DNA from 3 places in the Streptomyces sp. NBC_01390 genome. Region 1 is predicted to be linked to each of the others. Evidence: riboswitches for the same ligand, from Rfam matches in the RefSeq annotation. Region 1 holds a riboswitch; each other region holds the start of a gene.
The links. Region 1 has a riboswitch for cyclic di-AMP ahead of OG241_RS05525 (C40 family peptidase). Riboswitches for the same ligand answer to the same signal wherever they lie in the genome.

Region 1 (7,276 bases):
GAGTCGGCCTGGAAGCCGCCCGCGCCGACTAGGAGCTGTTCGGGGTTCGGATCATGTGGTTGGGGTGAGGTGCTTCAGCCACATGATTGAGCCTCGGAGGTGGAGTCCGGCCGCGAAGCTCTCTGGGGTCTTGTCGTAGCGGGTTGCCACCCCGCGCCAGGTCTTGATCTTCTGGAACCAGCGTTCGATGGTGTTCCTTTCCTTGTAGAGCTCGGTGTCGTGGCTGACGGGCCGCCCGCCCTTGCTGCCTTTCTTTGAGCGGTGAGCGGCCTGGTCCCTCTTCTCCGGGATGACGGCCTTGATGCCACGCTTGCGCAGGTATGCCCGGTTGCCCTTGGAGGAGTAGGCCTTGCCGGCGGCGACCGCGTCCGGGGTGGTCCGCGGGCGGCCGGCCGGCCCCGGACCCTGATCTTCTCCATCACAGCCTTGAACTGCGGCAGTCTGCCGCCTGGCCAGGTGTCAGGACGAAGGCCAGGGGCAGCCCGGCCGAGTCGACCGCGGCATGGACCTTGCTGCTCAGGCCGCCCCGGGACCTGCCGAGTGCGGCAGCCTTCGCGCGGGTCTTGCGAAGCCGCCGCTTCGTGGCACGATCTGCACCCGCCCGGTGTGCACCGGCCGTGTCCGCCGCAGCTTGCGTTGCACCACCCGGGGGCAGGGCGTCCTTGAGTTCGCGAACCGTGAGGCGTTGGCGGAGTAGCTCACGCCACCACTCCAACCGCGCCGGGGCGGTCTGGGGCAGGGCGCGGAGGAGAGTGCGCGCCGGCGTGACGAGCGCGGTGGTGACGGTTGCTAGGGCGACGAGGCAGGCGGCGGCCCAGGATGGGACCGCTGAGAGGTCGGGCAGCACAGGATGACGGCCTTCCGGAGGCGCGAGGGCGAGTCCGCGACGAACCCCCGCCAGGGTCGTGCCGAGGAGCCTTGCGCTGGCAGAGCGGTGGCCGTGCCTGTGCTGTCGGGAGGTCGCTCGACTCAGCCAGGTGGGCCGGTTGGTCATCGGGTTCGGCATGCCGGTGACGCCGTTGGCGTCGCCCCTGGCATGTGCATCCCCCTATGCGTTGTCTCCGTTGGCCGGTGTCTTCCCCCAGTCGGAGATCCCTGCACGACTTCCGAGGCGCGCCCTCTCTGCCGGCCTTGGATGAGACGCCCCGTTCTGCGGTCTCAGCCTGAGAGGGCACGACAGGACAACCGTCCCCCATACCCAGCACTGAGCCCGTCGGGTCCGACCCGGCGCCGAGGCCGAGCGTCGCACTTTCACCTCGGAGTACAAGCTTCGGATCGTCGCCGAGTACGACGCCGCGCCCAGGAACGAGAAGGGTGAGGTCCTGCGTCGGGAACGGCTCTACCACTCGCATGTCAAGGAGTGGCGGGCCGCCCGGGATGCCGGGGCCCTGGAGATGTACGCGACATGGAACAGACGGCCGATCAGCATCTTCACTCGGGCCGGCGTCCACCGCAGGTCGGCCCACCCATGGGCCAGCGGGCCACGCTCCAACTGCCGCTCCAGCCGGGCTATCTGCACGTCCGACAGCCGAGGCCGGCCAGGCGATCCCTTCGCCGCACCCCGGCCCGGCCCTCCTCGCGCCACTGACGCCGCCAACATTCCACCGGCCGCTCCGAGACCCGCAAAACGACAGCGATCCCCCGATTCTTGTCCCCGCCCTCGAAGCCAGCCACAGCCTTGAGCCGGACCCGCTCCCGCGCGGTCCTCTCGCCATCGGTCAAGCCACCGCCCTGCGGATATCTCACCCAACCAGGGCTACCGACTCCGCCTGCGCGCTGTCCGGCAAACAGCCCGACATCACCCGATCAAATCAGTACATCAAGAGGAACCCCAAGACCCTCGTGGCGGCTCGTGACGTGCTCGACAAGCTGCTTCCCTGGACGCGGCCGTGAGAGACGATCTTCGGCATCGGGTGTCATACGGCCTCTGACCTGGTCTTTTTCCTTGCTTGATAAAACCGGCTGTGGGTATTGCCACATCCTGGGTGTCAGAGGGTCCGGCTAGGGTCTGTCCACTGCCTACAAACACGTAGCTGCCCGGAGGACTCATGGCGTTCGGCTGGATCGACGAGCAGGCCGAGGCGCGCCGCCGCGCCGGGCTCGTACGGACCCTGCGGCCCCGCCCCGCCGACTCCCCGCTCCTCGACCTCGCGAGCAACGACTATCTGGGCCTGGCCCGCCACCCCGAGGTCACCGAGGGCGCGGCCCGGGCCGCCCGGCGCTGGGGCGGCGGGGCCACCGGCTCGCGGCTCGTCACGGGCAGTACCGAACTGCACGCGGAACTCGAACGCGAACTGGCCGAATTCTGCGGCTTCGAGGCCGCCCTGGTCTTCTCCTCCGGCTACGCGGCCAACCTCGCCGCTGTCACCGCGCTCGCACCGCACGGCTCCCTCGTCGTCTCGGACGCGGGCAATCACGCCTCGCTGATCGACGGCTGCCGCCTCGCCCGGGGGACGACCCAGGTCGTCGGGCACGCCGACCCGGACGCCTTCCGCAAGGCACTCGGCACCCACACCGGGCCGGCCGTCGCCGTGTCCGACACGGTCTTCTCGGTCGACGGGGACGCCGCACCGCTGGCCGAACTCGCCGCCGCCTGCCGGGAGTTCGGTGCGGGAATGGTCGTCGACGACGCCCACGGGCTGGGAGTCCTGGGCGAGGGCGGGCAGGGGTCGGCCTTCGCGGCCGGACTGGCGGGCGCGCCGGACGTCGTCGTGACGGTCACGCTGTCCAAGTCGCTCGGCAGCCAGGGGGGTGCGGTGCTGGGGCCCGCCCGGGTGATCGAACACCTCGTCAACGCGGCCCGGACGTTCATCTTCGACACCGGTCTCGCGCCCGCCGCGGCGGGCGCGGCCCTCGCGGCCCTCACCCTGCTGCGCCGCGAGCCCGAACGGGCCGCCCGGGCGCGTGCGGTGGCGCGTGAGCTGCACACCCGGCTGACGGCGGAGGGGCTGTCGGCGGTCCGGCCGGACGCGGCCGTGGTATCCGTGCGCGCACCGTCCCCGGAGGGGGCCGTGCGGTGGGCGGCCGACTGCCGGGCCGCCGGAGTGGGCGTGGGCTGCTTCCGCCCGCCGTCCGTGCCCGACGGGGTGTCCCGGCTGCGGCTGACCGCCCGCGCGGACCTGGCCGAGGAACAGATCGCGCGGGCGGTACAGGTGATCGGCGAGAACCGACCGTAGACGCGGAGATCCACAGTGCCGTTGATCAGTGACACGCGACCATGAGTCGGCGGACCGCGGCCGTGTGTCGTAGGGCGATCACCGGAACGCGGTGAGGAATCCCTGCCAGCTCTCGGGGGAGAAGAGCAGGACGGGCCCGGTGGCGTTCTTGGAGTCGCGTACGGCGAGCGGTCCGGCCGGGACATCGGTGTCCGGACGGGCCGTCTCCACACAGTTGTTCGCGCCGGTGCTGTAGCTGCTGCGCAGCCATCGCACACCGGGCGGTTCGACGACGGACGGTACGTTCCGAGGCAGTGCGGTCATGGTGCCTCCTCACACGCCGTAATGCAGACCGGCGATGAAATCCAACGAGTCCTCGGGCGAAAGGGCGTGGATCTGAAGGGTGTTGAAGGCCTCGCTGTAGGCCCGGAGGTCTTCTTTCCGTTCGAGGTAGAGGCTACTCATCATCTGGTCGAGAACAACCACATCCAAGTCAGAAGTGCTCGGAAAGGAGAAGATAACGAAAGGCCCGGTAATACCGATATACGCCCCTGCGGTGAACGGCAGGATCTGCAGCCGCACTTGAGGCAGTTGGGCCGCTTCCAAAAGCCACGCCAGCTGACGTGTCATCACCTCGGGTCCGCCCACCTCGCGGCGCAGCACCGCCTCGTCGAGGACCGCGCTCAGCTCCAGCGGCCGGTCCGAACGCAGCACGTCCTGCCGGGCCAGCCGCACCTCGACCAGCGCGTCGAGCCGCTTCTCTTCCAGGCCGTCCACCGCGGCCCGGGTCACCGCACGGGCGTACTCCCGGGTCTGCAGCAACCCCGGCACCACCGAGGTCTCCAGCGTGCGCATGGTGCCTGCCTGCGACTCCAGGCTGATGAAATCCCGGTAGGCGGGCGGCAGTACGCCACGGTAGGCATGCCACCAGTTGTGCCGGTCGCCGTCCTCGGTCCCCGCCAGTACGAGCAGCAGCTCACGCGACTCGCCCTCGGGAACGGCGTACGCGTCCAGAAGTAACCGGACGTCCGCCGGTTTCACGCCGCTCGCACCTGTCTCGATCCGGCTCACCTTCGACTGGTGCCAGCCCACCAGACGGGCCGCCTGACCGCTTGTGAGCCCGGCCCTGGCACGCAGCGCGCGCAGTTCGGCACCCAGCTTTCGGCGGCGCACCGCGGGACCGTACTGCATGGGCCACCCCTTACTCCTGATGAGCCGCCCGAATACGTTCTGGGGTCGCAGAGTTCACCGCTTCGAGCGACAGATATATGCATATCTTGGTGGATCGCACCCCGTGACCGGCGCCGGAATGGCAGTCTGGCGCGAAGCACCAGTCCGGGACCGTACTCGAATCAGCCGCTCCGTGTCGGGCCCCGGTCCTGTGGGAAAGGGACGACGTCGCCATGGCAGACCACCTGGAAGCATCCGTCACTCTGCCGAGCGATCCCGCCTCGGTCTCCGCCGCCCGCGCGTATGTCGCCAACGTGCTGGCGGAATGGGGCCTGCCGGGTGACTCCGAAGCCGCCGACAGCATCCGCCTGATCATCTCGGAACTCGCCACGAATGCCGTACAGCACACCTTCGGGTTGTCACCCACCTTCACGGTGGACATCGCCCTCGATCGTGACGAAAACCTGCGCATCGGGGTGACCGACAGCCACCCGCGTTTCCCCAAACGGCTGCCCGCCGCCGTGCAGCAGGACAACGGGCGCGGGATGGTCATCATCCGCTGGCTGACCGCCGAGTCGGGCGGCAAACTGCGGGTCCGCCCCACTCGGGAGGGCGGCAAGACGGTGTCGATCGAACTCCCGTGGACGGTCCCGGCCAGGCCTCCGGTGACCGCGGTCGGACAGCAGGAGCCGTGACGCCGCGCCGACGGGCTTCGGCGCGCTGTTCCCGCTGGAGGCGTCGCTGTCGCTGTGAACGGGGCCCGGGGCGGGCCGGCGGCTCCTGGCCGCCGGCCCACCCCGGGGAGGTCAGCTGACCCGGCCGTACCAGACGCTCTTCGTCCAGATCTTCTGGAGCTTCACGACATCCCCAGTCTTCGGGGAGTGCCAGATCTTTCCCTTCCCGGCGTAGATGCCCACGTGGTAGACGTTCGAGCCCGAGTGGAAGAAGACCAGGTCCCCGCCCCTGCGGCTCTTGGCGGAGATGTGCTTGGTCTTGTTGTACTGGGCCGCCGCCGTACGTGGCAGGGACTTGCCCGCCTTCTTGTACGAATACTGCGTCAGACCGGAGCAGTCGAACCTCTTCGGTCCCGCGGCGCCGTACTTGTACGCGGAGCCCTTCTTCGAAGCCGCGATCTGAAGTGCCTTCGTCGACGGTGCGACCGCCGCGGCGGCGTTGGTCGCGACACCGGGGATCACCAGGCTGCCGCCCACGGCGGCGAGGGTGAGAGCCGAGGCCGTACCGGCCCGGGTCATCAGCGACGGGACACGATTGAGCGCAGACATGCGCAACCCTTCGTCAGCCGCCTGTGAAGGATGACCTGTCGGATTCGGGCTGGCGAAGTTGCCCGGCCGCTGACGCGGCTTCACCCCAAGGGCTGCTCGGCCCGGTCATGGCGTGACCGTTCCGGCGACCCGTCGTGCTTGGGTCCTCCACTCCTGCCGATGCACATCTGTCGACCGGTCATCCAGGCGGCGGCAGGACTCGGCGTCCGCCCGGATCGCCCCGCCGCTTGTGGCGGGGGCTTGTCGTCAGGAAGGGATCTTGGCTCATGGAAGTGGGAAAATCCCAATGGAAACGGGGCTTTGTGGGGTTACTCACCGCTGGCCCGTTCGGGTGGACACCCGTACCCACGAAGGACTTTCGAGGGGGTCGCGCACCCTCGGACCAGGGGTTGAGCGGTCTCGATTCGGTTACGAACCGTGCGTGTCGCGCAAGTCGAGCGGGCCGGACGGGGGATCCGCGACTACTCCGAACGGGGGATGCCGCCTAGTCACTTCCCCATCCGTTCCGGACAGTCCGTCACCTGACGGATGAGCCCGCCTGATGCGGTCCCGTGGATGCGGCGCGTCAACCGGCGGGCTCACGAGGAACGGTGACGCGCGCCGTGCGGCGCTCCCCGTCCAGGACGCGCAGCGCACGCGCCAGCGTATGGGCGTGCACCTCGGCCTCGCCCCGCTGGTGCATCAGCTCCAGCGCGTCGCGCAACGCCACCGCCTTGGCGACGAGCGCCTGCGCGGCCCTCAGCCCGCGGTAGGTGTCGCCGTGATAGGCGGGATTGATACGGCCGAGCAGATCGGCCACTTCGAGGTAACGGTCGATCAACTCGCCCTCCGCGCGCGTCAGCGCGGGCAGCGGAGGAAGTTCGGGTGGAAGCATCGGCGGCTCACCTCGTACCGGGGGTGGGGTGCGACGACTTGCGGCTGGGCACGATCCGGTCCACCAGCCCGTATTCCAGAGCGGCCTGGGCGTCCAGGATCTTGTCCCGCTCGATGTCCGCGGCGACCCGCTCCGCGCTCTGGCCGGTGTGCCGTACGAGCAGTTCTTCCAGCAGGTTACGGACCCGGCCCAACTCCTGGGCCTGAATGGAGAGATCGCTCACCTGGCCGTGGACCGGCTCGGACAGCGAGGGCTGGTGGATCAGCACCCGGGCTCCCGGCAGCGCGCTGCGCTTGCCCGGCGTACCCGCGGCCAGCAGCACGGCCGCCGCGGAGGCCGCCTGCCCCAGGCAGACCGTCTCCACGTCGCAGGTGACGAACCGCATCGTGTCGTAGATCGCCGTCATCGCGCTGAACGAGCCGCCGGGGGAGTTGATGTACAGGGAGATGTCCCGGTCGGGCGCGAGGTACTCGAGATGCATGAACTGGGCCATCACGTCGTTCGCCGAGGTGTCGTCGACCGGCGTCCCGAGAAAGACGATCCGCTCTTCCAGGAGCTTCGAGTACGGATCGAGCGTCCGGCTCCCGGAACTGGTGCGTTCGGTGAACTCGGGCAGGACGTAACGGGCTGACGGGTCGTCGCTGGCGTTCATGGCGTGCGCCTCCTCGATGGCTTCCGTAAAAAATGTACAGGACGTACAGAGCCCGGCGCGAGGGGGTGCGTGAGCTTTTCGGCCCGGGGTTCGGAAGCGCCCCAAAGGGGCCCGGGGAACCGCGCGACCGGCCCCAACGGCG
Region 2 (7,276 bases), 5.4 Mb from region 1:
TTGTCCGGGGTGGTGAAGACGCCGGTGGGGACGCGGTCGTGGACGTCCATGCCCAGGGCCCGGAGCTGGTTGGCCTTGTCCGGGTTGTTGGAGAGGAGGTCCAGCGAGTCGATGCCCAGGGCCTGGAGCATCTGGGCCGCCGCCGTGTAGTCGCGGGCGTCCTCGGGGAGACCCAGCGCGGCGTTCGCGGCGTAGGTGTCGAGGCCCTGGTCCTGGAGGGCGTACGCGTCGAGCTTGTTGTAGAGGCCGATGCCCCGACCCTCCTGGCGGAGGTAGAGCAGGACGCCGCCGCGCTCGGCGATGCGCTCGACGGCCTCGCGCAGCTGCGGGCCGCAGTCGCAGCGGGCCGAGCCGAAGACGTCACCCGTGAGGCACTCGGAGTGCAGCCGGACCAGCGGGGTGGTGCCGGGCTTCGGTTCGCCGAGGACGACCGCCACGTGCTCCTGGCCGTCGGTCAGGCCGTGGAAGGTGACCAGCTCGGTGTCGACGCTGTAACCGTCGTGGAAGCGGAGCGGTACCCGGACACGGGAGCGCTGGGTGGCGGCGGTGAAGTCGGGCATGCGGGGCTCCCGGGTCGGTCCGATCGATCCTCCGGACCTGCTCCTGCTCAGCAGCCTTGCTTCAGATTTGAAGCAGATCCTTGTACGAAGAGTGACCCTACCCCATGCTTCAAAGTTAAAGCAATGGAATTGTGACAGCCCTCATGCACCGGAGTCGCCGGAGTCGCACGACGGCGACGACCTGCGCAGCCAGGGCAGGCCTTCCGGCGCCGACTCCGTCCCGTCCCCCTGGAGCGCCCGCTCGATCCGCGTACCGATCTCCTCCAGCTGGCCCACCTGCTCCGGGGTCAGATGGTCGAAGAGGGCGGCGCGGACCGTGGCGACATGCCCCGGTGCGGTGCGCTCCAGCACCGCCATGCCCTCCTCGGTCAACGCGGCGACCGTCCCCCGCTTGTCCCACTTGCAGGCCTCGCGCCGTACGTGACCGTCCTTCTCCAGCCTGGCCACCGCGTACGTCAGCCGACTGCGCGTGATCTTCAGCTTCTCGGCGAGATCGGTCATGCGCAGCCGCCGCTCGGGCGTCTCGGAGAGATACGCCAGGATCGTGTAATAGAGGTGCGGCATCCCGGCGTCCTGCTGGAGCTGCCGGTCGAGCGCGTCCTCCAGAAGCAGGGAGGCCGCGACGTACGCGCGCCACGCGCGCTGCTCCTCGAGGGTGAGCCAGCGGGTCGTCATGACACCAGTGTAGGTTTGTTTAAAACTTGAACCAAGCTCGCCCGGTCAAGAAGAGCTCGCCGGTCAAGAGCTCGCCGGTCACGAGCTCACTGGTACAAGAAGAGAGTGCCCCATGCCCCTCCCGCACGTCCTGTTGTCCGCCGCCGTCTCTCTCGACGGCTACCTGGACGACACCGGCCCCGAGCGGCTGCTGCTCTCCAGCCCCGCCGACTTCGACCGCGTCGACGAGGTACGGGCGGCCAGCGACGCCATCCTCATCGGCGCCGGCACCATCCGCGCCGACAACCCGCGTCTCCTGGTCAACTCGCCCGAGCGGCGGGCCGCGCGGCTGGCGGCCGGAAAGCCCGAGTATCCGCTCAAGGTGACCGTGAGCGGATCGGGGGAGCTGGACCCGGCCGCCAACTTCTGGCACACGGGTGGCGAGAAGGCCGTGTACACGACGGACAAGGGTGCCGAACAGGCCCGGCGGGCCGGCCTCGGCGCCGATGTCGACATCGTGGCCCTGGGCCCCGGCGCGCTCGACTGGCGAGCCCTGCTCGAACACCTGCATGACGTACGGGGTGTCCGGCGCCTCATGGTCGAGGGTGGTGGCACCGTCCACACCCAGCTTCTCCGGCAGGGCCTCGCCGACGAACTCCAGCTCGTCCTCGCGCCCCTCTTCGTCGGCGACCCCGACGCCCCCCGTCTCTTCGGCCCCGGCGGCTACCAGGGCGGCCGGCTCCGGCTCACGGAGACGCGCCGTATCGAGGACGTCGTCCTGATGCGGTACGAGCCCACGGCCCCCGGCGCCGGCCCGCTCGCCTCCGCCGCCGACCGGCACTGGCTGGCACTGGCGTGCGAACTGGCCCAGCTGTGTCCGCCGTCGCGAACGGCGTTCAGCGTGGGGGCGGTGGTGGTGGCCGCCGACGGTACGGAACTGGCGCGCGGGCACTCCCGGGAGGGCGGCGACCCGGTCGTGCACGCCGAGGAGTCCGCGCTCGCGAAGCTCGACCCGGCCGACCCCCGGCTCCGGACGGCCACCGTCTACAGCAGCCTGGAGCCCTGTGCCCGCCGAGCCTCCCGCCCCGCCCCCTGCGCCCGGCTGATCCTCGACGCGGGCGTCCGCCGGGTGGTCACCGCCTGGCGTGAGCCGGACACCTTCGTGGTGGCGGCGGACGGGAACGGGCTGCTCTCCGGGGAGGGCGTCGAGGTCGTCGTACTCCCCGAGTTCGCGGAGCGGGCCAAGGCCCCCAACGCCCACCTGCCCGGCTGACGTGCCGCTTCCGCGGGGCCCGGGCACCGGACCCCGACCGAGGCTGGTGATCGAGGTCCCGCGGATGGCGTATAGTTGTGTTCAGCGGCGCGGGGTGGAGCAGCTCGGTAGCTCGCTGGGCTCATAACCCAGAGGTCGCAGGTTCAAATCCTGTCCCCGCTACTGAAGGCCCAGGGCCGGAAAACCACGAAAGTGGCTTTCCGGCCCTGAGTCGTTCCCTGAGTCGTTTGTGCCCGCGTCGATCGCGTCGAAGGTCGGCTGTCATCGCCTGTCACCAAGGGTGAGTGAACGATCTCGTTCCGCATAACATCTGACACTCCGTCAAAACTCGGCAGTCACTTACGGCATGGTCAACTCGCCCGATTTTCACCGGTGGTGACCCAGAAAGTCCTCGGGAAAAGGATTAACGATCAACGGGAACAGCTTGGAATCCGGTGTCCAGGTCTATTAACGTTCGATAACGCAGCGCGGTAGTCCCAGCCGTCACAAGAGTCGGCTCCGTGCGCAAGTGCCTAATCCCGCAAGGGAACCGGGGAACCACCAACTTGGGGTGAATCGCTCGTCCGCCTCCGTGGCAACACGGCCGGTATACGCGCGTAGGAGACCTTCCTGCTCCGAACCCGTCAGCTAACCCGGTAGGCGAGAAGGAAGGAAAGGAGCACGCCCACGTGGCGTCAAACCCGCCCGCCCCAGAAGCCCCCTCCGTGCCGAACCGGCGCAGCAGCGAGACCGAGGACGGGAAGATCCCGACCTTCGGCTTCGGCAGCTACCGCACCGACGAGGGCCCCTGGGAGGAGTGGAATCCCAGCGCGGACTCCACCCGCCCTGTTCGCGGCCGGCACCGCGTCGGCAAGCAGCGCGGCGGAGGGCTCGCCCGCAGCTCCACCGTTCTCGGCGTCGGCGTCATAGCCGCTGTCGGCGGGGCCGGCATGGCCACCGCGCAGAGCGGCAAGCCGCCGGTCTCCATCTCCATCCCCGACCTGCCCTCGGTCGGCTCGCCCTTCACGCACGACTCGGACGACGAGCCCAAGGGCTCCGCCACCGCGCTCAGCAGCGTCGGCGTGACTCCCGAGGAGACCGAGCAGGGCACCAGCGACGCCGGCGAGGCCCTGCGCAGCCGCATCATCCTCCAGGCCGAGCAGCAGAAGGACCAGGCCGAGGCCAAGGTCCAGCAGGCCGCCCAGGACGCCGCCGCGAGGAAGGCCGCCGCCGAGGCCGCCAAGGTGAAGCGGGAGGCCGCGGCCAAGGTCGCCGCCGAGAAGAAGAAGATCGCGGAGGCCGCGGCGGCGAAGGTGGAGGCCGCGCGTCTCGCCACGCTCGCCAAGCAGTACACGCTGCCGACCTCCTCGTACACGATCACCGGGACGTTCGGTCAGGCCGGCTCGCTGTGGTCCTCCGGCTACCACACCGGCCTCGACTTCGCTGCGCCCACCGGTACGCCGATCAAGGCCATCCACAGCGGCACGGTCACCGAGGCGGGCTGGAGCGGCTCGTACGGCTACCGCACCATCCTCACCCTCGACGACGGCACCGAGCTGTGGTTCGCCCACCAGTCGTCGATCAACGTCAGCGTCGGCCAGAAGGTCGCCACGGGTGACGTCATCGGCCGCGTCGGCGCCACCGGCAACGTCACCGGGGCCCACCTCCACCTGGAGGTGCACACCAGCAGCTCGGACAGTGCCGGCATCGACCCGATGGCGTGGCTGCGGAGCATGGGCCTCAACCCGTAGAGCCGAAGCCGTAGAGCAGTAGAAGCCGCATCCTAGAGGCCGGGGAGGCACTTTCCCCGGCCTCTTGCTGTGCGTCGTTCACACAGTCTTCGTGAACCGGACGGAATGGGGGCCTCCGTGGCGGGCGTTGACGACGAGCATGACTGCTCTTCGCAAGCTCGGCTCATCGGACCTGGAAGTCTTCCCGCTCGCCCTCGGTGGCAACGTCTTCGGCTGGACCGCCGACGAGACGCAATCCTTCGAGGTGCTCGACGCCTACGCCGCGGCCGGCGGCAACTTCATCGACACCGCCGACGTCTACTCGGCCTGGGTCGACGGCAACAAGGGCGGCGAGTCCGAGACGATCATCGGCAACTGGCTGAAGGCGCGGGGCAACCGCTCGGACATCGTGGTCGCCACGAAGGTCAGCCAGCACCCCGAGTATCCCGGCCTCTCCGGCGGCAACATCAAGGCCGCCGCCGACGCCTCCCTGCGCCGCCTCGGCACCGACCACATCGACCTGTACTTCACGCACTTCGACCAGCCCGAGGTGCCCGTCGAGGAGATCATCGGCGCCCTCGACGAACTGGTGACCGCGGGCAAGGTGCGGTACATCGCCGCCTCCAACCTCTCGCCCGAGCGGCTCCAGGACTCGCTGGACTTCTCCGACCGTGAGGGCCTGGCCAAGTACGTGGCCATCCAGCCCCACTACAACCTGGTCTCACGCGACACCTACGAGGGCCCGCGGCGCGACATCGCCTCCCGTACGGGTCTTGCCGCCGTCCCGTACTACGCGCTGGCCTCCGGCTTCCTCACGGGCAAGTACCGCGCCGGTACGGCGGTCGACAGCCCGCGTGCCGGGGGCGCCGCCCAGCACCTGGAGTCGGAGCGCGGCCGGAAGGTCCTGGCCGCGCTGGACGCCGTCGCGGAGGCACGGGGAGCGGAGGTCGCGACGGTCGCCCTGGCCTGGCTGGCCGCCCAGCCGACGGTGGCGGCCCCGATCGCGTCCGCCCGCACGGTCGAGCAGCTCCCGCCGCTGCTCGCGGTGGCGGAGCTCGAACTGACGGACGCGGAGGTCGCGAGCCTCACGGCGGCTTCGGCGTGAGGCTCCGCCGAGCGCGGTGACGGGCCTACGAGCCGTCGGCCTACGGGCGGTACGGGTCGTAGGCGGGCCGGTTGTGGCCGTACCCGGGGCCGGGGTTGTGGCTGTACGAGGGGTACGGCGTCGTCGGCCCGTAGTTCGGGTGGCCCGGGTACCCCTGATAGCCCTGACTGCCGTACGGCGGCCAGGTGACCGGCGGTACGGGGGCGGGGGCCGGTGCGATGGCGTGGGCCGCGTGGACCAGGGCCGGGCGGGCCACCGCCCTGCGCTCCCACAGTTCGCCCAGCAGCTTCTGCTCCCGGACGACGAAGTCGGGGCCCGCGCGGCCGAGGCGCCCCCGGTGGCGCAGGAACGCGAGTGAGGTGGCGTACGCCTCGTACTGCGCCACCGCACGGGCCGCGGGCCTGCCCAGGTGGCGGCGGGCGTACTGGCGGGCCAGCCGGCGGGCGCGCATCGAGCCGAGGGCGTACGGCTCGGCCGGGGTCAGCCAGCCGGCCAGCGCGTACGCGGGCAACTCGGCGCGTACGGTACGCAGTTCGCGCTGGCGGGTCCAGATGACCAGCCAGGTCAGCAGCCCGAACGCGGGCACCATGAAGGCGGCGTACACGGCGATGAACCCGTACTCCCCGAAGGTCGACGAGCCGTTCCAGAAGGCGTGCATGCTCATCGCGAGCAGCAGTCCGGTCAGCGGCAGCAGCACCCGGCGGACGGGCCGGCCCTCGCCCCACAGCGCGGAGATCCCGAACCCGATGCCGGTGAGGACCGTGAACAGGGGGTGCGCGAACGGCGACATGACGACGCGCACGAAGAAGGTCGCCGCGGTGACCGAGGCGATACCGGTGTCTCCGGTGAGCTGGTCGGTGCCGAACGCGGTGCCGATGTAGAGGATGTTCTCGGTGAAGGCGAAACCGGTGGCGGTGACCCCGGCGATGACGACCCCGTCGACGATCCCGGTGAAGTCGCGCCGCCGGAAGAGATAGATGAGCAGTACGGCCGCCGCCTTGGCGGACTCCTCGACGATCGGCGCTATGACGGTCGCGCCGAGGGTGTCCGCGCCGGACGGGTCGGCGGTGGCCGTCGCTATCCATCTGGTCGCGAAGCTGTTGGCGACGATCGCTATCAGGGCCGCCGCGCAGGCGCCCCAGGCGAAGGCGAAGAGCAGGTTCCGCCAGGGGCCCGGCTCGACCCGGTCCAGCCACCGGAACGCCGCGACGAGCAACGGCACGGGCAGTACGGCGAGCCCGAGCCCGACCAGGAACCCCTCGGTGCCGGTCTGTTCGCGGACCAGGGCGAGGATGACGAGCCCGGAGAGCGCGAGCAGGCTGATGAGGGCGCCGTAACGCACCCAGGGCCGCTGCCACCAGTGCGCGTGCCGCAGCGCCCCGCCGACGGGACCGTCGGCCGGGCCGCTGGGATGCGTCGGGTACGGGGGAAAGGTGGCCACGGCATTGACCCTAACGGCGGGTGCCCTACGAGTGCTGTACGCGGCGGAACAGCAGGTCGTTCACGACATGACCCTTCTCAAGTCCCTGGCCCTCGAAACGGGTCAGCGGCCGGAACTCCGGACGTGGCGCGTAACCGCCCCCCGGTCGGGTGTTCTCGAACTCCGGGTGCGCGTCGAGCACCTCGAGCATCTGTTCGGCGTACGGCTCCCAGTCGGTCGCGCAGTGCACGACGGCGCCCGGGCGCAGCCTGTCGGCGACCAGGTCGAGGAACTCGGGCTGGATCAGCCGCCGCTTGTGGTGCCGCTTCTTGGGCCAGGGGTCGGGGAAGTAGACGCGCAGGCCGTCGAGGGAGTCGGGGGTGAGCATCTCGCGGAGCAGGATGATGGCGTCACCGTTGGCGACGCGGACGTTGGTCAGCCCCTGCTGGTCGGCGAGGTTGAGCAGGTTGCCCTGGCCCGGGGTGTGCACGTCGACGGCGAGGATGTTGGTCCGGGGATCGTCGGCAGCCATCCTCGCGGTGGCCTCGCCCATCC
Region 3 (7,276 bases), 6.6 Mb from region 1:
GGAGGCTCTGGACCAGAGCGACGACGTCCTCTCCGCCGGAGCACGGCCCGACCGGGTGCGAAGGGGTGGGCTGACCGTGGCGTAGGAGCCGCCCGGAACGCCTCCCACAGGCCGGTCAAGAGCGCTGAGCGGCCCGCAGAATTCGAACAATCTTCGAACGCCAGGCCAAACCCGTGCCCGCAGTCCCCCGAAACACGGCCGATTGCCCGTTTCCCTCAGGCACGAAACCTGCAGAAGATTGTCGCGCCCGCATACCGCCGGGTACAGTCGCCGCACTGCTCTGCCAGCCCCTGTTGTCGAGGCGAAAGAGAAGTTGGTGAACGAACGTCACCCGTCGGGAGCGATGACCGCCCCGGCTCCGGCTTCCAATGCCGCGACGGCTCAGTACGCGTCGTACGGCACTGAGGAAGTCCCTTTTGGTGACTTCACCACGTACGACCCCACCTTCGCCAACGGTTTGGACGCGGACTTGGGCACGGGTACCGCCACGGGAAATTTCGAAACCGACCCGCTCTTCGGCAACATGCCGGGCGGCGACACCACCGGTTCGTACGACAACTCCCAGTGGTCCACCGGCAGTCACCACACCCTGAACTACGACGCGTACGCGGCCCAGCACCACGCCGCCTACGACACCGGGGCGTACGACACCACCACCTGGGCGCCCGGCTACCAGCAACTCGCCGACATCCCCGCCCAGTCACCGCCGCCGGGCAGCGAGACCAACGGCTGGGGGTCCCCCCTCTGGGAGCAGGACTCCGGCACCTGGATCCAGCCCGAGCACACCGGCGCCGCCGACCAGACCCAGCAGTGGGAATGGGGCACCCAGGTCTCCGACACCGGTGTGTACGACGCCACGCAGTGGAACTCGGACAGCGACCCGGGCGGCACGACCGCTCCGTCCGCCGAGTACGACCATGAGCACGAGCACGGGTACGACCAGCAGGCCACCGCGATGTTCGAGCAGATCACGGACATGGCGGACGTACCGGAGTACGACCGTCACGCGCTCGCCCACGACGAGTCGGACCTAGTCACCGACGGCGAACTTCCCGCCGAGGCCCCGCTGCTCGACGGGCAGGAGGAGTTCGCCCCGGGCATGGTGCCCGGAACCGGGCGCGCGGCGTCCCGTACGGCGGCGCGCAACGCGGGCCGGTCCCGGCGGCGTACCCCGGCCAAACGTTCCGCTCTGCTGACCATCGCCGTCCCGTCCGCCTGTGTGATGGGGGTCGCGGGTATCGCCGCCGCCTCCGTGGGCGGGCTGGACAGTGACGAGGCGCAGAACACGACGGCGTCGGCGCCCGACGGAGTCGCCGTGAAACCGTCCACCGCGAACAACAAGCTCGACTCCCAGCTGGAGAGCCTCTCCGCGGGCGCCGACGACTTCGCCGACCGGGCGAGCCGGACGCAGGAACGAATCGACCTCAAGGCCCAGCAGCTCGCCGACAAGAAGGCAGCGGCGGCGGAGGCGGCCCGCAAGGAGCGACTGCGCCCCAAGTACGCCCTCCCGGTCGCACAGCGCGGCCTCAGCGCCTACTTCGGCCAGGCCGGCATCAACTGGATGTCCGTGCACACCGGCATCGACTTCCCGGTCTCGTACGGCACGACGGTGATGGCCGCGACGGACGGCACCGTCCGGACCCAGTGGAACAGCGCCTACGGCAACATGCTGATCCTGACCGACAAGGACGGCACGGAGACGTGGTACTGCCACCTCTCCAGCTACCAGGTCGCGTCCGGTACGACGGTCAAGGCCGGCGATCCCATCGCGTACTCCGGGAACTCCGGGAACTCGACCGGACCGCACCTGCACTTCGAGGTTCGGCCCGCCGGCGGCTCGGCGATCGACCCGCTCCCGTGGCTGCGCAGCCACGGCCTCGACCCGACGTAGATCCCGTCCGGTTCCCGTCCCCTTTTCACCCGCCGCGTCACCGGCGTGACCCGGGCATCTCGGCGATGCCCGGGTGTCCGGTCAGAGCTTCTCCACCGGCGCGTACCGCAGCAGCAGCCGCTTCGGCTTGTCCTCGCCGAAGTCCACGGTCGCCTCGGCGTTCGAGCCGGTGCCCTTCACGCCCACCACGGTTCCCAGACCGAACTGGTCGTGCGTGACCCTGTCCCCCACCGCCAGCGCGACCACCGGCTTCTCGACACCGCCCCGGCGCGTGGCGAAGCCCGACGCGCCCGAGGCAGCGGTGCGCGAGCGCGAGGACGACAGCGACGACGCCACCCCGGAGGCCGGGCCCGAGGAGGTCGCCGGAGCCATCGCGCCCGTGCGCTTCCACTCCAGATGGGCCGCCGGGATCTCCTCCAGGAAACGCGAGGGCGGGTTGTACGAGGGCTGACCCCACGCGCTGCGCAGCGACGACCGCGTCAGATACAGGCGTTCACGCGCGCGCGTGATGCCGACGTAGGCGAGCCGTCGCTCCTCCTCCAGTTCCTTGGCCTGACCGAGGGCACGCATGTGCGGGAAGACGCCGTCCTCCATGCCGGTCAGGAACACCACGGGAAACTCAAGGCCCTTGGCGGTGTGCAGGGTCATCAGGGTGATGACGCCCGAGCCGTCGTCGTCCTCGTCGGGGATCTGGTCGGAGTCGGCGACGAGGGCGACCCGCTCCAGGAACGCGGCGAGCCCTGCCGGAGCCGGCGCCTCGCCCTCGGCGGGCTGATCGGCCTCCCCGGCCTCGGCGGCCACTCCCGACTCCTGTTCGAACTCCAGGGCCACTGCGGCGAGTTCCTGGAGGTTCTCGATCCGGGTCTCGTCCTGCGGGTCGGTCGACGCCTGCAACTCGGCGAGGTAGCCCGTGCGTTCGAGCACCGCTTCGAGGACGGTCGCCGGGCCCGCGCCCGACTCCACGATCGTCCTCAGGTCCTCCATCAGCGTGTTGAACCGCTTGACGGCGTTGGTCGACCGGGAGGCCATGCCGTACGCCTCGTCCACCCGCTTCAGCGCCTGGGGGAAGCTGATCTTCTCGCGCTGGGACAGCGCGTCGATCATCGCCTCCGCGCGGTCGCCGATGCCGCGCTTGGGCACGTTGAGGATACGGCGCAGCGGCACCGAGTCCTCCGGGTTGGCGAGGACGCGCAGGTAGGCCAGGACGTCCCGGACCTCCTTGCGCTCGTAGAAGCGGACACCGCCGACGACCTTGTAAGGCAGGCCTACGCGGATGAAGATCTCCTCGAAGACACGCGACTGGGCGTTCGTCCGGTAGAAGACGGCGACGTCACCCGCCTTCGCGTCGCCCGCGTCCGTCAGCCGATCTATCTCCTCGGCGACGAACTGCGCCTCGTCGTGCTCGGTGTCGGCGACATAGCCGGTGATGCGCGCGCCCGCGCCCGCGTTGGTCCACAGGTTCTTGGGGCGGCGAGACTCGTTGCGCTCGATGACCGCGTTGGCGGCGCTCAGGATCGTCTGCGTCGAACGGTAGTTCTGTTCGAGCATGATCGTCGTCGCGTCCGCGTAGTCCTCCTCGAACTGGAGGATGTTGCGGATCGTCGCACCCCGGAAGGCGTAGATCGACTGGTCGGCGTCTCCCACGACGCACAGCTCGGCGGGAGGCAGGTTGTACTCGCTGGGCGGTACGTCGGCGTCGTCGCCGGTGTGCTCGGCGGTTCCGACGAGTTCCCGTACGAGCGCGTACTGGGCGTGGTTGGTGTCCTGGTACTCGTCGACCAGGACGTGCCGGAAGCGACGGCGGTAGTGCTCGGCGACGTCCGGGAAGGCGCGCAGCAGGTTGACCGTCGTCATGATCAGGTCGTCGAAGTCGAGGGCGTTGGCCTCACGCAGCCGCGACTGGTACATCGCGTACGCCTGGGCGAGGGTCTTCTCGAAACCGTCGCTCGCCTGGGCGGCGAAGTCCTCCTCGTCGATCAGCTCGTTCTTCAGGTTGGAGATCTTCGCACTGAAGGACTTGGGCGGGAAGCGCTTGGGGTCCAGGTCCAGATCGCGGCAGACGAGCGCCATCAGCCGCTTGCTGTCGGCGGCGTCGTAGATCGAGAAGGAGGAGGTGAAGCCGAGCCTCTTGCTCTCCCGCCGCAGAATCCGCACGCACGCGCTGTGGAAGGTCATCACCCACATCGCGTTCGCGCGCGGGCCGACGAGTTGCTCGACGCGTTCCTTCATCTCACCGGCGGCCTTGTTGGTGAAGGTGATCGCGAGGATCTGGCCGGGGTGGACGCTTCGCTCACCGAGCAGATGGGCGATGCGGTGCGTGAGCACACGTGTCTTGCCGGAGCCGGCGCCCGCCACGATGAGCAGAGGGGTGCCGGCGTGCACGACGGCCGCGCGCTGGTTCTCGTTCAGCCCGTCCAGGAGCGCTGCCGGGTCCACCACGGGACGCGGGGCGCCGTCGCGGTAGTACGCGTCCCGGTCCGGCGGCGTGTCGAACTTCCCGCCGAACAGATCGTCCGGAACGGACTCCGGCGCATGCTCGTCCTCGGGCGGTGGCGGGGGTTCCTCCGCGTGGGCCCGAGGGCTCTGGAGGTCCGCCAGGAAGCTGTCGTCAAAGAGGCTGCTCATCGCTCTCCGAGTCTAGGCGCCCCCACTGACAACCCGCTGCCACCCCGAAAACATCCGCCGAACACCGCCCGGCCCGAGCTGTGGCCGGCACTTGTCCGCCCGAACAGCGGGCCCTCGGTCAGTCCTCCATTCACATGATCAGGCAATTCATCCGATACCACCCCGAACCGAATCCATGAAGCCACGTTTAGGGTCGAGGTCACAAATAAGTATCGGGCATAGCGGTCATCAACCTTCACAGAAGCCACACCCGTTGGTTAGCGTGCCGTAAGGCCGCTCGATCTCCACCGGCGAACATCGCCGGGCCGCGCGGCCCCCGCCGAGTCCGATCGTGCCGCCGTGTGCGGCAGGAGCCGGGGACCCACCGAGAACTTGGGGTGAATCGGTCCGACTGCCTTCCAGGGCAAGGACCGTAGGGCAACCCTTCCGAACCACCCGCCCGAACCCGACAGCTAACCCGGTAGGCGGAACATGGAAGGAGTCGCCTCCCTTGGCGTCGTCGCACCGCAAGTCGCGCCCTACGGGAACGCGCGTAGCAGGCATACGGACCCCCGCCTTCGCCACGGCGGCCCTGACCGCTTCCGTAGCCCTGCTGACCCAGACCGCCAACGCCGCGCCCGGGGGGCCCTCCACGTCCCCGGCGCCCTCGGCCGACGACCGGCCGAGCATGGAGGAGGTCGAGGCGGAGGTCGACGACCTCTACCACCAGGCCGAGTCGGCCGCCGACGTGTACAACGCCGCCAAGGAGAGGGCCGCAAAGCAGCAGGGTCGTGTCGACGCCCTGATGGACGACGTGGCCCGGCGCACCCAGAAGCTCAACGACGCGCGCGAGGAGCTGGGTTCCTTCGCCGCGGCCCAGTACCGCACCGGGTCGGCCGCCCCCGACACGGCGACGTTCCTGCTGGCGGACACTCCGCAGGACTACTTCGACCAGAACCAGCTGATGGACCGTATGACGGCCCGCCAGAAGGACACGGTCGACGACTACATCACCCAGCAGGCCGAGACGACGCGGCAGCGCCGGGAGGCCACCGCGAGCCTGGAGTCGCTCACGGAGTCCCAGGACGACCTGCAGACGACGAAGACCGCCGTCCAGACGAAGCTCGCACAGGCCCGCCGACTGCTCTCCCGCCTCACCGCCGAGGAGAAACTGCGGCTCGCGGCGATCGAACGCGCGAAGCAGGCGGACGCCCGCCGCCAGGCGCAGGAACTCGCCCGGCAGCAGCAGGCCGCAGGGCAGCAACGCCAGCAGGACTCGGCAGCGGCGGCGCAGCAGTCACCGGGCACCGGCGCCTCGGACACCTCCACACCCGCGGTCCCCGCCTCCTCGTACGCCGGCAAGGCCGAGAAGGCCCTCGCCTTCGCACGCGCACAGGTCGGCAAGCCGTACGTCTGGGGTGCGACAGGGCCAGATTCGTACGACTGTTCGAGCCTCACTCAGGCCGCCTGGCGGGCCGCCGGAGTCAGCCTTCCGCGCACCACCTACGACCAGGTGAACGCCGGGACAACCGTTTCGCTCTCCGACATCCAACCCGGTGACCTGGTCTTCTTCTACGAGGACATCAGCCATGTCGGCCTGTACATCGGCAACGGCATGATGATCCACGCGCCGAAGCCGGGTGCGTACGTCCGTGAGGAGTCGATCTTCTACGACGGCGAGTCCGCGATCCACAGCGTGGTGCGCCCGGCCTGACGCCCATGTAGGTTCCGATTAGAGATGTCGCTGTCCGAGTGACTTGTCGTCAACTTGTCAGTCGAAACGCTCTCTTCGATCCACGGCCAGGCCCGGAGCCTGGCCGTGCTCTACCGCACGGGTCCACTACCTCGTTGGTTTTCTCGGCTTCTCATCCACGCTACTCATGGTGGTTGCCAGTGTCCTGGTGTCGATGACATCGGACACGAAGGGGCGGCCATGGGGACTGACCCAGGCGTCGCGGACGCGACAGGTAGCTGGACGGTTCAGGCGGCTTATCGGCGGGCCGACGGTCGGCTGGTCGAGGCCGAACTCGACCGGGTCCCGGTGGACGAGGTGGCCGGCGGACAGCCGGTACGCGAGTTCCGTTGGTACCGGGGCCGGAAGCACTACTCGGGTTGGTACCACGCCGCCACAACGGGTCGTCTCGTGGCCTACGAGAGTCGGCTGGAGCTCGCCCGCATTCTGCTTGCCGATTTCGCGCCGGATGTCACGGAGATCGCGGCCCAGCCGTTCCAATTGGTCGGCCCGGACGGTGACCGCGTTCGCCGTCATGTTCCCGATCTGTTCCTCGTCCATGCCGACGGTCTGGTGACCGTCGTGGATGTCAAGGCGCCCTCACGCATGAGGGATCCCAAGGTGATCGCGCAGTTCGACTGGACACGCCAGGTGTGTTCGCGCCGCGGCTGGGTCTATGAGACCTGGTCGGGGGCCGAGCATGCGGTCGTGGAGAACGTGCGGTTCCTGGCTGGCTACCGGCGCCGGGAGCTGGTGGAAGCCTCGCTCGTCCCGCGTGTGCTGGAGGTTGCCGCCTGCCAGCCGACCATCGGTGCCGTCGAGGCCGCGCTGGCCGGGCAGCACTCGTGCGAGATCGTCCGTCCGGTCGTCCTGCACCTGGTGTGGTCCGGTCGGCTCGTTGCTGACCTGCGGACTCCTCTGAACCGTGCAAGCCGGGTTCGGGTGGCGGCATGAATACATACGCGGTGTCCCTGTTTCCGGGAGTGCGTCTCTTCTTCGGCGGTGACGTCGTCGAGGTCGTGGACGTCGACGGGCTCCGGACGACGGTC

Region 2: linked by a shared signal. The riboswitch ahead of OG241_RS30285 (M23 family metallopeptidase) and the one ahead of OG241_RS05525 (C40 family peptidase) in region 1 are both predicted to bind cyclic di-AMP.
Region 3: linked by a shared signal. The riboswitch ahead of OG241_RS35465 (NlpC/P60 family protein) and the one ahead of OG241_RS05525 (C40 family peptidase) in region 1 are both predicted to bind cyclic di-AMP.

What each region holds. Positions count from the first base shown of each region.
Region 1 is NZ_CP109551.1:1,296,187-1,303,462, reverse strand. It holds gene OG241_RS05565 (transposase) at 52-318, opposite strand; partial or broken gene OG241_RS05560 (IS5/IS1182 family transposase) at 437-550, opposite strand; gene OG241_RS05555 (hypothetical protein) at 1,340-1,519, opposite strand; gene OG241_RS05550 (hypothetical protein) at 1,510-1,674, opposite strand; gene OG241_RS05545 (8-amino-7-oxononanoate synthase) at 2,049-3,176, shown strand; gene OG241_RS05540 (DUF397 domain-containing protein) at 3,255-3,479, opposite strand; gene OG241_RS05535 (helix-turn-helix domain-containing protein) at 3,489-4,346, opposite strand; gene OG241_RS05530 (ATP-binding protein) at 4,559-5,020, shown strand; gene OG241_RS05525 (C40 family peptidase) at 5,132-5,608, opposite strand; cyclic di-AMP (ydaO/yuaA leader) riboswitch at 5,612-5,791, opposite strand; gene OG241_RS05520 (hypothetical protein) at 6,174-6,482, opposite strand; gene OG241_RS05515 (ATP-dependent Clp protease proteolytic subunit) at 6,490-7,134, opposite strand.
Region 2 is NZ_CP109551.1:6,701,952-6,709,227, forward strand. It holds gene ribA (GTP cyclohydrolase II) at 1-560, opposite strand, end outside; gene OG241_RS30270 (MarR family winged helix-turn-helix transcriptional regulator) at 702-1,235, opposite strand; gene OG241_RS30275 (dihydrofolate reductase family protein) at 1,348-2,487, shown strand; tRNA gene OG241_RS30280 (tRNA-Met) at 2,576-2,649, shown strand; cyclic di-AMP (ydaO/yuaA leader) riboswitch at 2,987-3,144, shown strand; gene OG241_RS30285 (M23 family metallopeptidase) at 3,156-4,217, shown strand; gene OG241_RS30290 (aldo/keto reductase) at 4,357-5,301, shown strand; gene OG241_RS30295 (PrsW family intramembrane metalloprotease) at 5,342-6,742, opposite strand; gene trmB (tRNA (guanosine(46)-N7)-methyltransferase TrmB) at 6,768-7,276, opposite strand, start outside.
Region 3 is NZ_CP109551.1:7,863,791-7,871,066, reverse strand. It holds gene OG241_RS35480 (esterase/lipase family protein) at 1-85, shown strand, start outside; gene OG241_RS35475 (M23 family metallopeptidase) at 344-1,891, shown strand; gene pcrA (DNA helicase PcrA) at 1,973-4,516, opposite strand; cyclic di-AMP (ydaO/yuaA leader) riboswitch at 4,842-4,999, shown strand; gene OG241_RS35465 (NlpC/P60 family protein) at 5,007-6,209, shown strand; gene OG241_RS35460 (TnsA-like heteromeric transposase endonuclease subunit) at 6,429-7,181, shown strand; gene OG241_RS35455 (helix-turn-helix domain-containing protein) at 7,247-7,276, shown strand, end outside.